DNA from 2 places in the Pantoea sp. SGAir0184 genome. Region 1 is predicted to be linked to the other one. Evidence: predicted binding sites of a transcription regulator. Region 1 holds the regulator's gene; the other holds the start of a gene.
The links. Region 1 encodes PhoB, which activates phosphate uptake and scavenging genes when phosphate is short. Its sites were predicted from a motif close to CTGTCATAAAACTGNCNNAT; they were not measured.
Positions count from the first base shown of each region.

Region 2: pstS (phosphate ABC transporter substrate-binding protein PstS) is a predicted target of PhoB. The motif match lies at 2,362-2,381, and genes of this name have one in related genera.

Region 1 covers NZ_CP028050.1:3,228,891-3,234,047, reverse strand. The annotation lists gene C1N60_RS15415 (AAA family ATPase) at 1-1,597, opposite strand, end outside; gene sbcD (exonuclease subunit SbcD) at 1,594-2,811, opposite strand; gene phoB (phosphate response regulator transcription factor PhoB) at 3,009-3,698, shown strand; gene phoR (phosphate regulon sensor histidine kinase PhoR) at 3,714-5,027, shown strand; gene C1N60_RS15395 (PstS family phosphate ABC transporter substrate-binding protein) at 5,046-5,157, shown strand, end outside.
Region 2 covers NZ_CP028050.1:4,225,929-4,231,085, reverse strand. The annotation lists gene pstA (phosphate ABC transporter permease PstA) at 1-199, opposite strand, end outside; gene pstC (phosphate ABC transporter permease PstC) at 196-1,158, opposite strand; gene pstS (phosphate ABC transporter substrate-binding protein PstS) at 1,245-2,288, opposite strand; gene C1N60_RS19970 (MrpH family fimbial adhesin) at 2,432-3,241, opposite strand; gene C1N60_RS19965 (fimbrial protein) at 3,277-3,768, opposite strand; gene C1N60_RS19960 (fimbrial protein) at 3,769-4,251, opposite strand; gene glmS (glutamine--fructose-6-phosphate transaminase (isomerizing)) at 4,485-5,157, opposite strand, start outside.

The DNA.
Region 1 (5,157 bases):
GCGTTTGCCACTGTGCCGCCAGCAGGCTGAGCTGCTGACGTACGCCGCGCTGCTGCTGATGCTGCGCCAGCGCCGTCCGCAACGCCGGGCTGGCGATCTCCGCTTCCAGCGAAGTAAGCACCTGCTCCGCCTGCTGGCGCTGCTGCTGTGCCGCGGCTTCTGCCTGTTGCAGCGGCTGTGCCGCCTGTTCGCGCGCCTGCAGCGCCTGCTGCTGCTGTTCCAGCTGGCTTTGCAGTTGTTGCTGCTGCGCGCTGAGCTGCGTCAACGTTTGCTCACGCTCTTCGAGCCGGGCGAGTTCGGCCTGCCAGCGCGCCAGTTCGCCGCCCCAGCGGGCGACAGCGGCTTCACTCAGGCGAAACGCCTGCTGCTGCGCCAGCTGCTGTTGTAAGCGTTCACTTGCCTGCTGATGCTGATCCAGCGCCTGCTGGCTGAGTAACAGCGTTTTTTGCTGTTCGCTCAGCAACGCCTGCTGCTGCTCAAGCTGCTGTGCACGGCTGGCGATCTGCTGATCGAGCGGGATCACCTGTTCGCTCAGCAACGTCTCCAGCTGTTGCTGTTCGGCCAGCGCGCGTTCACGTGCCTGCTGTGCGGCCTGATAGTGGCTTTCACCCTGCTGCAGCGCCGCTTGCGCCTGTTGCTGTTGCTGCTGTAACTGCTGCGCCTGCTGGTTCAGTGTCTGCTGGTCACGCTGCAGCTGTTCGCGCTGCTGCAGTTTGTCGCGCAGCTTCTCCGCCGGTTCAGCACGCGCCAGCCGCTGGCGATCGCTTTCCGCCTGCTGCCAGGCCGTGGCGGCAGCCTGCAACGCCTGCTGCGCCTGCTGTTGCTCCGCGTTGAGCTGCTGCTGCTGCGTCAGCCACTGCTGCTGCTGCTGGGCCTGCGCCAGCTGCTCGCTCAGATCCTGTTCGCTGCGGGTCAGCTGCTCCAGCTGCTGCGCCAGTTCGGCGCGGCGGGCGTCGTCGAGCAACTGCACCGCACCGGCGCGGGCGCGCAGCGTGTCGAGTGACGCGCGCGCCGTGCGCCAGCGCTCGTAGATCTGCATCGAGATGTGGCCGTAGATTTCGGTGCCGGTCAGCTCCTCCAGCAGCTCGGCGCGCTCGCCGGGTTTGGCATTGAGGAAGGCGGCAAACTGCCCCTGCGACAGCATCATAGAACGGGTGAAGCGGGCAAAATCGAGACCGGACAAGGTTTCGATGGCTTTGAGCTTGTCACCGACTTTATCGGCGACGATCTGGTTGTCCGCCACGCGCGCCAGTTCGACGCGCGGCGCCTGCAGTTTACCTTCCGCCAGGCCGCGCGCGCGGTTCTGGCTCCAGAAGGCGCGCCAGGCTTCACCTTTGATCTCAAACTCCACTTCGGCGAGGCACTCAGCGGTGTCACGCGTCATCAGCTGATTTTCGCTCTGCGACAGGCCTCCAAGGCGCGGCGTCTGGTGATAGAGCGCCAGACAGATGGCATCCAGCAGCGTGGTTTTACCCGCGCCGGTGGCGCCGGTGATGGCGAACAGCCCGTTGCTGGCAAACGGCTCGCGGCGGAAATCGATAAACCACTCGCCGCGCAGCGCGTTGAGATTTTTAAAACGCAGCGTCAGAATTTTCATGCGCCCGGATCCTCCAGCGTCGCCAGCGTGCTGCGAAACAGCTGCGTTAACTGCGCGCGCTGTTCATCCTCCAGCTGATCCTCCAGCGCCAGCCGGCGGGCAAATACCTCTTCAACTTTCAGTTCGCTCAGGGTTTCGTTCTCCAGCCGTGCCAGACTGCGCTGACGCTGATCGCGGCTGCGGCGCACCAGCAGCACCTCAACCGGCAGCGACTCGGTAAGCTGTTCGATGCGGCGCTGCAGGTCGCTCAGGTACTCCTGAGTAGTGATTTCGATATCCAGCCACACCGGCAGATCGCCTTCATAGGTGTGAAACGCGGTCAGTTGCTGTTCGATCTCCGCCATGGCGCCTTTTAACATCTGCATCGGCTGGAATGACGGAATAACCAGCGGTGTGACGGACTCCAGCCGGGTGCTAAATTCCAGCAGGAATACGCTTTTCTCGCGGCCCAGCTCATCAAAACTGAGCGCAATCGGCGAACCGCTGTAGCGGATGTGATCGCTGTCGGCGATGCGCTGCGCGCGATGGATATGGCCCAGCGCAATGTAGTCGGCTGGCGGGAAGGCCTGCGCCGGAAAGGCGTCCAGCGTGCCGATGTAGATATCACGCACCGATTCGCTCTTGCTGACGCCCACGGTAGTGAGATGCCCGGTGGCGATGATCGGCAGCGTACTGCCCATGGCTTCGCGCTGCGCCACGGCGGCGGCATAACAGTGCTGATAGTGCTGCTCAATCGCCTGCAGCAGCGACAGCTGCTTATCGCGACCGGACTGACCCGCCTGGCTGCGCAGGATGTCGCGCGGACGCAGATAGGGAATGGCGCACAGCAGCGCGCCCGGCGTGCCGTCGCGCTGTTGCAGCGTCAGCACCTGCTGCTCGCCGCCGGGCGCGGCGCTGGTAATGACGCGGGTATTGAGGCAGGCCAGCAGCTCGCGCGATTCATTCAGCGTGGCGACCGAATCATGGTTGCCGGCCAGCACAATCAGCTGGCAGCCGCTGGGCTGCAGCGCCACCACGAAACGGTTAAACAGTTCGCGTGCGTAGCTGGGCGGCGAACCGGTATCAAAGAGGTCGCCAGCGACGATCAGCGCATCCACCTGATGCTGCACAATCGCGGCCAGCAGCCAGTCGAGGAATTGCTGGTGCTCGGCGGCGCGGCTCTTGCTGTAAAAGAACTGACCGAGATGCCAGTCAGCGGTGTGAATAATGCGCATGAATGCTCCGTGCCTGCTATCGCAAAGCGGCAGTATAACCGCTTAACAACGCAATGAAAAAAAAGCGAAACCGGTTGTCACAATTGCGCTTTTTATCTGATTATCATGAGGTGGGTTTTTCATAAAAGTGTCACAAAACTGACGCATAATGGCGCCGCAAACCCCCGTGACATGCTGTCACAATCGCAGGAGTAATAATGGCTAAGCGCATTTTGGTTGTGGAAGACGAAGCTCCCATCCGTGAAATGTTATGTTTCGTGCTGGAACAAAACGATTACCAGCCGATTGAGGCTGAGGACTATGACAGCGCGATTGGCAAGCTGATCGAACCCTGGCCCGATCTGATTCTGCTGGACTGGATGTTACCCGGCGGCAGCGGCATTCAGTTCATCAAACATTTAAAGCGTGAAGCCATGACGCGTGATATTCCGGTGATGATGCTGACGGCGCGCGGCGAAGAGGAAGATCGCGTGCGCGGGCTGGAAGTGGGCGCCGATGATTACATCACCAAGCCGTTCTCGCCCAAAGAGCTGATGGCGCGCATTAAAGCCGTGATGCGCCGCATCTCACCGATGGCGGTGGAAGAGGTGATTGAGATGCAGGGGCTGAGCCTCGATCCCTCCTCGCATCGCGTGATGTCCGAAACCACGCCGCTGGAAATGGGACCGACCGAATACAAACTGCTGCACTTCTTTATGACGCATCCGGAGCGCGTATACAGCCGCGAACAGCTGCTGAATCACGTGTGGGGCACTAACGTGTATGTGGAAGACCGCACCGTGGATGTGCATATCCGTCGTTTACGTAAAGCACTGGAAGTTTCCGGCCACGATCGCATGGTACAAACCGTTCGCGGAACAGGGTATCGTTTCTCTGCCCGCTACTAAACGGAGTCTTTTACCGTGCTGGAACGACTCTCCTGGAAGAGATTACTGACCGAGCTGGCGCTGGTGTGTCTGCCTGCGCTGGTGCTGGGTCTGCTGGTTGGCTATCTGCCATGGTGGCTGTTACTGGCCGTGTGCGGCGTGCTGTTCTGGCACTTCAAAAATCTGATGCGGCTGTCGCACTGGCTGTGGATTGATCGTTCAATGACGCCGCCCACCGGGCGCGGCAGCTGGGAACCGCTGTTTTACGGCCTGTATCAAATGCAGTTGCGCAATCGCCGCCGCCGGCGCGAGCTGGGCAATCTGATCAAACGCTTTCGCAGCGGGGCCGAGTCGCTGCCGGACGCAGTGGTGCTCACCACCGAAGAGGGCACCATTTTCTGGTGTAACGGTCTGGCCCAGCAGCATCTCGGGCTGCGCTGGCCGGAAGATAACGGCCAGAATATCCTCAACCTGCTGCGCTACCCTGAATTCTCCCGCTATATCCGCCAGCGCGACTTCAACAAGCCGCTGACGCTGGTGCTGAATAATCAGCATCATATGGAATTCCGCGTCATGCCTTACAGCGAAGGTCAGTGGCTGATGGTGGCGCGTGACGTCACCCAGATGCACCAGCTGGAAGGAGCGCGGCGTAACTTCTTCGCCAACGTCAGCCATGAACTGCGTACCCCGCTGACGGTGCTGCAGGGCTATCTGGAGATGATGGACGATGCCGGGATGAACGAGCGCACCCGCAGCAAGGCGCTCAGTACCATGCAGGAGCAAACGCGACGCATGGACAGCCTGGTGAAGCAGTTGCTGACGCTGTCACGCATCGAAGCGGCTCCCGCCATTGACCTGAAAGAGACGGTGGATGTGCCGACCATGCTGCTGCTGTTGCAACGCGAGGCAGAAACCCTCAGCCAGGGCCGGCACAGCATCCATTTCCACACTGATCCGCACCTGAAGGTGTTCGGCAATGATGAACAGCTGCGCAGTGCGATTTCCAATCTGGTGTATAACGCGGTGAACCACACGCCGGATGGCACGCGCATCGACATCAGCTGGCTGCGCACCAAACAGGGCGCCGAATTTAAAGTGTGCGACAACGGGCCCGGCATCAGCGAGGAGCATCTGCCGCGCCTGACCGAACGCTTCTACCGCGTGGATAAAGCGCGCTCGCGCGCCACCGGCGGCAGCGGGCTGGGGCTGGCCATTGTTAAGCACGCGCTCGGCCACCACACCACGCGGCTGGAGATCAGCAGCGTGCCGCATCAGGAAACCTGCTTCCGCTTCGTGCTGCCACCGCGCTTGATTGTGGCGAACGGAATCCGCGAGAATGTGGCGCAGTAAACGCCACCGGACTCTGTGATGAAATCACTGCTGCTCTCTCTTTTATTACTGTGCCCGCTGCTGGCGACGGCTCAGCAAAGCATGCTGACCGGCAACCTGAGCAGCGTGGGCTCGGACACGCTGGGCTATC
Region 2 (5,157 bases), 1.0 Mb from region 1:
CGGTTAACAGCGTCCAGCTCAGGCCATCGATCCCTTTCGTGACGGTGGTGAACAAAATCCAGATCAGCCAGAACAGGCCGAACGCCATGGTCAGCAGCGAGAGCGTCAGGGCAATTTTGTTTTTGGTGCTGCGCCACGCCTGCATTTTACGGCGTGAGGCTTCCAGCTCGGCGCGCGCCTGCATTTCTATTGCTGTCATGAACGGGCTCCTTCACTCTTCGCCAGACGCAGGATCATCAGTTTGGAGATCGCCAGAACGATAAAGGTAATCACGAACAGAATCAGGCCAAGCTCCATCAGCGCCGCCACGTGCACGCCGGATTCGGCTTCGGCGAACTCGTTCGCCAGCGCTGAGGTGATACTGTTGCCGGGCATAAACAGCGACGCGCTGTCCAGCTGGTAGGTATTACCGATGATAAAGGTGACCGCCATGGTTTCGCCCAGCGCGCGGCCGAGCCCCAGCATCACGCCGCCGATCACGCCGTTTTTGGTAAACGGCAGCACGATGCGCCAGATCACTTCCCAGGTGGTACAGCCGATGCCGTAGGCTGACTCTTTCATCATTACCGGCGTCTGTTCGAACACATCGCGCATCACCGAGGCGATGTAAGGGATGATCATGATGGCGAGGATCACGCCCGCCGCCAGAATGCCGATGCCGAAGGCCGGACCGGAGAACAGCGCGCCGACGATCGGGATATTTGCCAGCACGTCGCCAACCGGCGTCTGGAAATACTCCGCGAACAGCGGAGCAAAGATAAACAGGCCCCACATGCCGTACACGATGCTGGGAATGGCCGCCAGCAGCTCAATCGCGGTACCCAGCGGACGGCGCAGCCAGTTTGGCGCCAGTTCGGTCAGAAACAGGGCGATACCGAAACTCACCGGCACCGCGATGATTAAGGCAATCAGTGAGGTCATGAGGGTGCCGTAAATCGGCACCAGCGCACCAAATTCTTCGTTTGGCGCATCCCAGGTTTTGGTCCACAGAAAGGAGAAGCCAAATTTCTGGATGCTCGGCCAGGAGGAGAAAATCAGGGAGACGATAATGCCACCCAGCAGCAGTAACACGATTAGCGCGGAGAGCTTCACCAGCGCGCCGAATATCATGTCGCCTTGCTTGCCCGGTGCTTTAAACGTCGGCTTAGTGGCAGCCATAGAATTCTCGATCTCAGAGGGTAATCAGGGCGGCAACAAGGCCGCCCATCAGGCTGGCCAGCGCGGACGCTGGCCGGGTCATACACTTACTGGTACAGCGCTTTACCGGAACTGTCTTTGATGTTGGCTTTCCAGGCAGCACGAATCTGATTCGCTACGCTCTCTGGCAGCGCAGCGTAATCCAGCGCCGTAGCCGTTTTGCTGCCGCCTTTGTACGCCCAGTCAAAGAACTTCAGCACTTCACTGCCCTTCTCTGCATTCGCCTGCTCTTTGTAGATCAGGATGAAGGTGGTTGAAGTGATCGGCCATGCGTCGTTGCCTTTCTGGAAGGTCAGGTCCTGGGCAAAGGATTTGCTCCAGTCAGCGCCTTTGGCGGCGTTCGCAAAGCTGGCTTCGCTCGGTGCCACTGGCTTGCCATCGGCATCAACCAGTTTGGTGTAAGTCAGGTTGTTCTGTTTGGCGTAGGCGTACTCTACGTAGCCAATCGAGCCTGGCAGACGCTGTACAAACGCGGCCACGCCGTCATTACCTTTACCGCCCAGACCGGTTGGCCAGTTGACGGTGTTGCCTTTACCGATTTTGCTGTTCCAGGTCTCATTCACTTTAGACAGGTAGCTGGTGAAGACGAAAGAGGTGCCGGAACCATCCGCGCGGCGCACCACGTTGATGTTGGTGTCTGGCAGCTTCACGCCCGGGTTCAGTTTGGTGATCGCCGGATCGTTCCACTTTTTGATGGTGCCGAGATAGATGTCGCCGACCGTTTTACCGTCGAGCGTCAGCTCACCAGATTTAACGCCGGGAATGTTCACCGCCAGCACCACGCCACCGATCACCGTCGGGAACTGGAACAGGCCATTTTTCTGCAGATCTTCTTCTTTCATCGGCGCATCGGACGCACCGAAATCCACGGTTTTGGCGATGATTTGCTTCACGCCACCCGAGGAACCAATACCCTGATAGTTGATTTTGCTACCGGTGGCTTGCTGATACTCTGCTGCCCACTTGGCATAAACCGGTGCCGGGAACGTCCCGCCTGCGCCTGTCAGGTCGGTGGCTGCAAAAGCAGAAACCGCGCTTACTGCGAAGGTGGCGGCGAGAATTCGGGCTACGGTGCTACGCATCAGTGTCATGTTCCCTCCAGGGGATTAAAAATCAGGCTTGACGCCGTTTTAGTAAGAGTCATTGATTGCTGCTGGAGGCAAAATAGGACAGTTTGATGACAGTGAAATGTACGAATTGTGACAGTTATATGACAACCGGGTCGGCTGGCAAATCAGAGGTAATTAATGAAAACCACCGTGCTGCCGGTAAAGTTACCGGGACTGGGGGTTGTTGAGGAGAGCGTCGAAATCAGCGTGAACGGCGTCGTCACGTTAGCCCGCACTAATCGCGGTTTATTCAGACTCCCGTCAGCCAGTGATAACAGCGTACTGATGTTGTTGCTCAGTTTGAGGATATTGATCCCACCGGCAAGCGCAAAACTGATATTCACATCACGGTTGCAGAAAAGCGAGAAGTTAACGCTGGCTTTGGCGCCATTAACGGCGGCCGGGGCCAGCGTACCATGATTAATATTCAGCGCGGCTCCGCTTACCGAACAGGATACCGGCACCACCGGAATGTTGACGCAAGGTGCCCAGGGCGCAACCATTCCGGAATAGTCAGTTACGGTCGCGGAGGCTGTCACAAAGCTGCCGCAGTATGAACTGTAATAACGGGTATCTGAGTTACGCAGAAACTTGCCACCCCGACCATTAAAACGGATAAAACGTTCAGCCACCGAGGCCAGGCTCTCGCCCTGATCGACGTAAATTTGTGGCCCGCCCGCAGCGCTGAATACGGTGCCATGCCCGATAAACCAGGCGCTGACACCGATGCCTGCTGCGCAGGTTCTCTCTGAAGAGTTACAGCGGGCATAGCCGGATATCATACCGACATCCACCACTGACCAGGTAATTTCAACCTGGCTTGCGTTGACCCAGCGAATGCCATCCACGCGCGGGGCTTCCATCGCTTGCGCTGAAAAGAACAGCAGCAGGCCAGCGAAAAAAGCCAGATAGCGGAAAACAAGCCCTGTTAGCATTGGTCTAATCCTGTGGTTGCGTCAACGCCGATCATCTACTGGTACTCAACCACCAGCGCAGCAAAAGCAGAAAAGTCACCGCTGGTTAACACCGCGGCGTTTTTTTTCACCGGTACCACCTGAATGACGGGCAGCGCAGGAAAGGTAAACGGCAGCCAGTTATTCAGTGCCAGGGCGTTTTCGCCATTTTTACCGCTTAATATCTGAATCGCCAAATCACGCTGGCTGGTCGCCAGCAAAGCAGAATTAAATGCGCTTCCGGTGCCACTGATTTGTACACGCATACTCTTATCGGGATTATTGCTACAGGTTAACGTCCAGGAGACAGGTTTTCTGTAGCTGTCGCCATTGATTTGGGAAATAACCACTGAACCAAACTCCACTAGAATTGGCTTTTCGCCGTTAATCTGACATAACGGCGGCTCGATGAGTTTTCCACTGAAGTTAGCCTGCACGCTGAAAGCAGCCACTGCGCTATACTTCAGCATAGCGGGCAGCAATAGTGCCATTAACCACATACGTTTCATTTATTGCAGTTCCACTACCAGTGTTGCCGCTGAAGTAAAACTTCCACCCGTTAAACTACTGCTGTTATCTTTCACCGGGACGGCCGTAATAACCGGCAGCGCGGGATAAGTAAAGTTTACCCAGCTGGTATTAATATTTAACCTTTCAGCGTTAGACTTAAAAAACGCAATACCTAAACCGCTGACTGATGCGCGTAACGCACCGCTATCAAAGCTGGCTGCATTCCCCTGTAGCTGGAGTTTAAGCGCATTAGAGGGAAGATTAGTGCAGGAAAGCGTAAATGACACAGGTTGCTGATACGCTTTCCCATCTATTTTATCGGTGCGCACATCACCGAAATTAACACTAATCGGCATACCATTATTTATTTTACAGTCGGCAGGTACCATCACGTTACCGGAAATATTCACACTGAATGACGATGCCAGTGCATCGGATAAAAGCATCAGACACAAAAAAGTAAATATGAAATAATGCGCCATAAATTCCTACATGCAGAGAACGAGTTTGGCTTGCTACATGCATCAGAAAGCTTATGACTGAAAGGTTAAATTAAAGTTAAACAAAAAAGAAGTGAAGGAGAGCCAGCGAATTATGAAAGTTGATTTCACATATCAGGAAAAAATTAATTCACAACGTTCACAGAATTCACGATTAATTTAATCGGAACAACAATGAGTTAAAAAACCCGGCCTGTTTCCAGACCGGGCTACGCTTATTCCACCGTAACCGATTTCGCCAGGTTACGCGGCTGGTCGACGTCGGTGCCTTTGATCAGCGCCACGTGGTAGGAGAGCAGCTGCAGCGGCACGGTGTAGAAGATTGGGGCAATCACCTCTTCAACGTGCGGCAGCGGGATGATTTTCATGCCTTCGCTGTCGCTGAAACCGGCATCCTGGTCGGCAAACACATACAGCAGACCGCCGCGCGCGCGCACCTCTTCGATGTTGGATTTCAGCTTCTCCAGCAGCTCGTTGTTTGGTGCCACCACAATCACCGGCATATCGGCATCAATCAGCGCCAGCGGACCGTGCTTCAGCTCGCCCGCCGCATAAGCTTCGGCGTGGATATAGGAGATCTCTTTCAGCTTCAGCGCCCCTTCCATGGCAATCGGATACTGATCGCCACGGCCGAGGAACAGCGCGTGATGCTTGTCAGAGAAGCCTTCGGCGAGATTCTCGATCACTTTATCCTGCGCCAGCATCTGTTCAATGCGGCTCGGCAGTGCCTGCAGCGCATGGACAATCTCATGCTCGGTGTCAGCGCGCATGCCGTGCAGACGGCCCAGCTTCGCCACTAGCATCAGCAGTACCGTCAGCTGGGTGGTGAATGCTTTGGTCGAGGCCACGCCAATTTCGGTGCCGGCTTTGGTCATCAGCGCCAGATCT